2 regions of the Streptomyces bacillaris genome follow, and region 2 is predicted to be linked to the other one. Evidence: riboswitches for the same ligand, from Rfam matches in the RefSeq annotation. Region 2 holds a riboswitch; the other holds the start of a gene.

Region 1 (3,378 bases), 1.2 Mb from region 2:
CGCTGGCGCTCTCCTCGATGCGGACCCGGGGCATGGCCCGCGATCTGGCCCGCCACTGGCACGGCAGGCAGGACCGGTCCCGGGGCCGGGCGGCGGCCCGCGCGGTCGCGGAGTACGAGTCCTTCGCGACGACCCTCGCCGGGCTGCGCCGCCGCGCCCGCCATGACGCGGTGGGCCCGGACTTCGCCGCCCGGGAGCGGGAGTTGCTGCACCACCTCTGGCAGCGCCGGGACATCGCGGCCCCGGCCCTCACTCACGCGGCCCGCATGACCGGCAGCGCCCCGCGCCCGTACCGGCAGCCGATGCCGTACGGACAAGGGCAGGGCTACGGCACCGGACAGCCGCAGCCGTACGGGAACGGACAGGGCCACGGGTACGGGTACGGGTACGGCTACGCGCAGCACCAGGGCCACGGCCACGGAACCCGCCACGGCCACGCCCCCAGCCCCGGACCCCACACCTACGGCTACGGCTACGGCCAAGCCCCCGGACAGACCGGCAGCCCTGACGTCGGGGGGTGAGCGTCAGGGCTGCCGGGGTTTCGAGGGGCGGTGGTACGCGAACGGCGTACCGGGGTCTCAGACGTTGAGGCCCTTGCTGTTCAGCCAGGCGATCGGGTCCATGGCCGAGCCGCCGGCGGTGCGGACCTCCAGGTGGAGGTGGACGCCGGTCACGTTGCCGGTGGCGCCCATGCGGCCGATGGTGTCGCCGGTGCTGACCTTCTGGCCGACCGAGACGTCGATCGAGGACTGGTGGGCGTACCAGATCTCGGTGCCGTCCTCCAGCTGGAGGACGGTGCGGTAGCCGTACGAACCGGACCAGCCGGCCGATGTGATCGTGCCGCTGTGCACGGCCTTGAGCGGCGAACCGGCCGCTCCGGCGAAGTCGGTGCCGGTGTGCTGGCCGGAGGACCACATGGCGCCGGACTGGCCGTAGGTCGAGGTGATCGTGTACCCGGAGGCGGGCAGGGTGTAGCTGGCGCGGAGCTTGGCGAGGCGCTCCTCCTCGGCCTTCTTCGCCGCCGCTTCCTCCGCCGCCTTCTTCTCGGCGGCGGCCTTGGCCTTCGCCTTGGCTTCCGCCTCGTCCTGCTGCTTCTTCGCCTCCGCGGCGGCCTTCTCGGCCGCGGCCTTCTCCTCGGCGGCCTTGGCCTCGGCGTCGGCGGCGGCCTGCTGCTGCTCGGCCTGCTGGAGGATCCGGGCGCGCAGGGCCTCGCCCGCGTCGGTGGTGCCCTGCTCGGCCTCGGCGGTCGTGATGCCCGCGGAGGTGAGAGGGGCGGCGGCGGTGACCGGGGCGGCCTCGGCCTCGTCGGACATGAAGGCCCCGACGCCGGGAAGGGACTTGGCGTCGGGGAGGTTGTCCGCGATGGAATCGGGAAGGGAGATGGAGACGGGCGGCTTGGACTGGGCGGTGGCCATGCCACCCGCACCGACTGCCGCTATGACGCCGACCCCGAGGACGGTGGAGCTACGGGCGAGCCCTCGCTGCTTGGCCACGCGGTGCTTGCCGCGCACGGGACGGATGGACTCCGCGGTGGGGTTCCACTCCTCCCACGTCCGCTCCGGGCCGCCGAAGGCGTCGGCGCTCAGGGATGACGGGGCCTCAGGGGCAGGCTGGTTGGACGCCACGTGGGCGCACTCCTTTCCTTCCTTCTCGCCTACCGGGTTAGCTGACGGGTTCGGAGCAGGAAGGTCTCCTACGGGCCCCTCTGCCTCACGGTGGAGACACAGGCGTCCGATTCACCCCATGTAGGTGGTTCCCCGGTTCCCTTGCGGGATTCGGCGCTCGCGCACGGCGCCGTCCTGACGACGGCTGGGACGACCGCGCTGCGTTATCGAACGTTAATAGACAGGTGGGCCCGATTCCAAGCTGTTCCTGTTGATCATTAACGGCAGCGGCAGGGATTTACCCGCAACAACCATCCTCAACCGGACAACATGACATCGCCTCACCCACACCTCTTTTTCTGACGGTGTGTCAAACGTTATGCGGAGCGGCGCCCTTCAGTTACGCACCGTGTCATCGCCCCGGCCCACGATCTTCACCGTCGTCCGCCGCGGCGGCTGCCCCTCCGCAGGCCGGCTCACCGCGAGCAACGCCATGTCGTCCGTCGAGCGGCCGCCGGTGTGCAGCCGTACGTCGTCGGTGAGCGCCGAGAGCAGCTCCTCGGGGCCGGGGAAGATCCGGCCGCGGAGCCGGGCCGCCGGGTCGTAGAAGACGCCGTTCGCGTCCCGCGCCTCGGAGAGGCCGTCCGTGAAGGCGAGCAGCGTCGAACCGGGAGGCATCTCCCACTCGTCGGACCGGTCGGGCCACACCCCGAGGTCCATCCCCAGCGGCATCGCGGGCACGCTCGGCGCGAGGACCTCCAGGGACCCGTCGGCGTGCAGCAGGATCGGCTCGGGGTGGCCGCGGTTGACGAGCCGCAGCGAGGCCGAACCGGGCGGGATCTCGGCCAGGACGGCGGTGATGAACCCCTCCATGGCGTCCAGCCCGTACCGCCGCGTCCCCTCCCGCGCGAGCGCCCGCTCCAGCCGCTGCGCCACGCCCTCCAGGGACCGCTCCTGCTCGGCGGCCTCCCGGAACGCGCCGATGATCACCGCCACCGCCTCCACCGCGTCCAGCCCCTTGCCGCGTACGTCCCCGACGACCAGGCGCAAGCCGTACGGGGTGTCCGCCACCGCGAACAGGTCCCCGCCGACGAACTCGTCCGCCTGCGCCGCCTCGTACCGCGCCGCCACCTGGAGCCCGCCGATCCGCTCCGCCGGGGTCGGCAGCACGGCCCGCATGGCGGTCTCCGCGATGACCCGTGCCGAGGCCAGCTGCTCGTTGCTGCGGCGGACGACCCCGTTGATGACGAGGGCCAGGACGGCGGCGGTGAGCACCGTGATCATCTCGATGACCGGGACGACCTGGGTGGAGGTCCCGTCGGAGAGCCGCATCGCGATGACGGAGAGGATCGAGGCCACTCCCGTACGGATGGTGCTGGCGAGCGAGAAGAAGGGCGCGGCGATCAGCGGCGCGGCCACGAACAGGGGCACGGCGGTGAAGTTGGGCGGGGCCAGCGAGTCGAAGAGGAGCCCGCCGCCGATCAGCAGCACCGGCAGCAGCCGGACGAACCGCCGGGTCCCGGGGCTCTGGGCCACCACCGGCTTCCCCCGCCCCGTGGAGCCGGGCGTGGCACGCCCGGGGATACCGAGGCTCCCCATCAAGCGTCCGCGCCCCTTCTCCGCCATCCCCACCACCTGTGCACTCCTGCCCGGTCCGGCCACGGCTGCGGACGGTACCGCGCCCCGTCCAGGCTTCCCGGAGCCGCGCCGTGCGGCGACTCGTCATCGGCCAAATAGGGGGAAGCGGGCCCTTGTGCGGACGGCCCCCGTCGGT
Region 2 (3,378 bases):
TCGACTTGTGACATGCGTTCGAGTCCCGCTAGGTTCACGGTTCGACGCGTCGGCCGGTCGTTCACCGTTGGCCCGTCCGTCACTTGCGCAACCTGCGTCACGCGCACGCGCAACGGCTTCATGCCCACGCGCATCAGCTTCACGCTCCTCAGTTCCTGCTTGTCAGTCGCACGGAAGGCAAACTCCATGGGCTCCGCGAACGGCAGACACCGCCGCCCTCGTCAGGCACCCGCCATCGTCGTCGCCGCAGGGGTGACCGGATCGGCCATCGCTCTTCCGCTCCTCGGCGCGACCGGTGCACACGCGGCCGACGCCACCACCTGGGACCGGGTCGCGGAGTGCGAGAGCGGCGGCATGTGGAGTGCCGACCTGGGCAACGGCTACTACGGCGGGCTCCAGTTCTCGCAGGAGACCTGGTCGGCGTACGGCGGTACCGCCTACGCGGACCGGGCCGACCTCGCCAGCCGCTCGCAGCAGATAGCCGTCGCGGAGAAGGTCCTGGCCGACAAGGGCCCGCAGGCGTGGCCGAGCTGCGCGGTGATCTCGGGCCTCGCGGTGGACGGCAGCCTGCCCGGCGTCGACCCCGGTACGGCACCCTCCGCCGACCCCACCCAGGACCCGACGACCGCCCCGGCGGACGAAGCGGACGAAAAGGGTGAAGGGGAGGAGTTTGGTAATAAGGGCTCAGCTGGTGCGGGTGACAAGCCCGGCAGCACCGGTACGGGCGAGAAGGGTGACGAGGCGGGCGGCGGCAGCGACGCGCTCGACCCCTCCGGTGAGCCCTCCGCCCCGCCCGCCACCGGGAAGGCCGGGAAGACCGGGGAGGCGGCCGGAGAGAACGGCACCCCCGACGCTTCCCAGCCCTCCACCCCTGACCGCTCCGGCGGCGGCAAGCACCGGGGCGCCCCGGCCCCCGAGGAGACCGGTGCGGTGGGCGAGGACGGCCCCCGTGAGTCCGGCAGGCACGCCTCGCGGGGCGAGGGCGACGGGCGGGACGGCGGCGCGGTCGCCGGGGGCGGGTACACCGTGCAGCCCGGCGACAACCTCTGGGCCATCGCTGACGCACAGGAACTTCCCCAGGGCTGGACCGGTCTGTACGAGGCCAACAAGGACATTCTGGGCTCCGACCCGGACCTGATCCTGCCTGGCCAGAGCCTGGACCTGGGGCTGGGCAAGGATGCTGCCGAGGGTGCCGGGGAGGCGGCCGACGAGACCGCCGACGAGACTGCCCGGCAGGGTGCCGAGGCGCCTGCCGCCAACTGATCGAACACGGCAAAACACCTCAAAATCGAGGGCAGTTCAGAGGCCTATGTCCACTTATGCGTAAGTGAGACATGGGTCTCTTTGCTTCAACTGGCGCGTTACGGCCGCCTGCTCGGCGAAGATCCCCTCCGACCTGCGGAAACGGCCCGTCAGAGCCAGGCGGTAAGCCTCGATTGAGGCACTATGTCCGTCTTTGAATGTCGGGGTTGCCTGTGTTTACGGTCGGAACCGCTCGCACCGCGGGCCCCGTCGACCGTCACGCCGAATCCTGCCGTCGGTCGGAGGGAACAGACGCGTAAAGCGCCGTAGGCAGGAGCGGGGGACCCAGGTAGGCCGCCGGGTCCGCACGGCCTCGTCGACGTCCAGGACGGAGACGGGAGCGTACGGGACCGGCTTGGGGTGAAGCCGCGCGCAAGGTCGCGCGGCCGGGCAACTCATCAGCCCGAACCCGACAGCTCACCTCGTAGGCGTCGGTGAGGAGATTCGTTCCATGCTGCTGAACAGCAAGGGCAAGCACCGCCGCCCGTCCAAGGCCACCCGTCTCGCCACCCTGGTCGGCGTCACCGGCGCCGCCGTGGCCGTCCCGCTGATGGGCGCCACCAACGCCTCCGCCGCCTCCGTCGCCACGTGGGACGCCGTCGCCCAGTGCGAGTCCGGTGGCAACTGGTCCATCAACACCGGCAACGGCTACTACGGCGGGCTGCAGTTCTCGCAGTCCAGCTGGGCCGCGGCCGGCGGTACGCAGTACGCCCCGCGCGCCGACCTGGCCACCAAGGGCCAGCAGATCGCCACCGCCGAGCGTCTGCTCGACATGCAGGGTCCGGGCGCCTGGGCCTGCGCCGGTGCCGGTGGCCTCACCAACGACGGCGTGGACCCGGGCGTGAGCACCGGCTCCGGCCAGTCCGCCGCCAAGACGCAGAAGGCGCAGCCCGAGCGCAAGGCCGAGCAGCCCACCACGCGCAGCGAGCAGCGCACCGCCCCGGCCGCCCCCAAGGCCAAGGCCGAGAGCTCCAAGAAGACCGTCACCACGCCGACCGGCAAGAAGGTCGAGAAGGGCGACGGCGAGTACAAGGTCGTGGCCGGTGACACCCTGAGCAAGATCGCTCACAAGGAAGGCGTCAAGGGCGGCTGGAGCAAGCTCTTCAAGCTCAACGACGACATCGTCCAGGACGCGGACCTGATCTACCCGGGTCAGCAGCTGCACCTGAAGTAACCGCCGCGTCTCCTCCCGGAGGGAGGGGGTCCGGCGGCACCCTCCCTCGCACGGCTCCCCGGCCCGGCGCGCTACTCCCCCGTGCGCGCCGGGCCGGGGCATGTCTGTGTAAGGGGCCCAGCGTTTTAAAGGGCCCCGAAGGGCCCCTCCGGCTGGGGGATGCGTTCATCTCTTGTCGGCAGCACTTGTTACCGGCCAGTAGATTTCTGGAGTTTTGTCCCGTCATGCGGGTCCTTGGGTCCTTTTTCGTCCCAGGAGGCGGGCGGTCGGCCGACTGACGCGGCCGGGCCGGTTAGGCTCGTGTCGCAAGGCCACAGTGACCCTGCACAACCAGTGTCATATCCCAGAAGGAGATGCCTCGTGCCGTCCATCGACGTCGTCGTAGCCAGGGAAATCCTCGACTCCCGGGGCAACCCCACGGTCGAGGTCGAGGTCGGCCTCGACGACGGCAGCACCGGCCGTGCTGCTGTTCCGTCCGGCGCCTCCACCGGTGCGTTCGAGGCCATCGAGCTTCGCGACGGTGACCCCAACCGCTACCTGGGCAAGGGTGTCGAGAAGGCCGTCCTCGCCGTCATCGAGCAGATCGGCCCGGAGTTGGTCGGCTACGACGCCACCGAGCAGCGCCTCATCGACCAGGCGATGTTCGACCTGGACGCCACCGAGAACAAGGCCTCGCTCGGCGCGAACGCCATCCTCGGTGTCTCGCTCGCCGTCGCCCACGCCGCCTCAGAGGCGTCCGACCTGCCGCTCTTCCGCTACCTCGGCGGCCCGAACGCGCACCTGCTGCCCGTTCCGATGATGAACATCCTGAACGGCGGCTCGCACGCCGACTCCAACGTGGACATCCAGGAGTTCATGATCGCGCCGATCGGCGCGGAGTCCTTCTCCGAGGCCCTGCGCTG

Evidence for each region. A riboswitch is a leader RNA that binds a small molecule or an ion and turns the genes downstream of it on or off. The one in region 2 is predicted to bind cyclic di-AMP.
Region 1: another riboswitch for cyclic di-AMP. It lies ahead of DJ476_RS15635 (M23 family metallopeptidase); the one in region 2 lies ahead of DJ476_RS21295 (transglycosylase family protein).

The regions. Positions count from the first base shown of each region.
Region 1 is NZ_CP029378.1:3,670,335-3,673,712, forward strand. It holds gene DJ476_RS15630 (PrsW family intramembrane metalloprotease) at 1-521, shown strand, start outside; gene DJ476_RS15635 (M23 family metallopeptidase) at 579-1,625, opposite strand; cyclic di-AMP (ydaO/yuaA leader) riboswitch at 1,637-1,791, opposite strand; gene DJ476_RS15640 (PP2C family protein-serine/threonine phosphatase) at 2,001-3,230, opposite strand; gene DJ476_RS15645 (MerR family transcriptional regulator) at 3,378-3,378, opposite strand, start outside.
Region 2 is NZ_CP029378.1:4,898,681-4,902,058, forward strand. It holds gene DJ476_RS21285 (hypothetical protein) at 1-188, opposite strand, end outside; gene DJ476_RS21290 (transglycosylase family protein) at 187-1,263, shown strand; cyclic di-AMP (ydaO/yuaA leader) riboswitch at 1,555-1,748, shown strand; gene DJ476_RS21295 (transglycosylase family protein) at 1,754-2,476, shown strand; gene eno (phosphopyruvate hydratase) at 2,837-3,378, shown strand, end outside.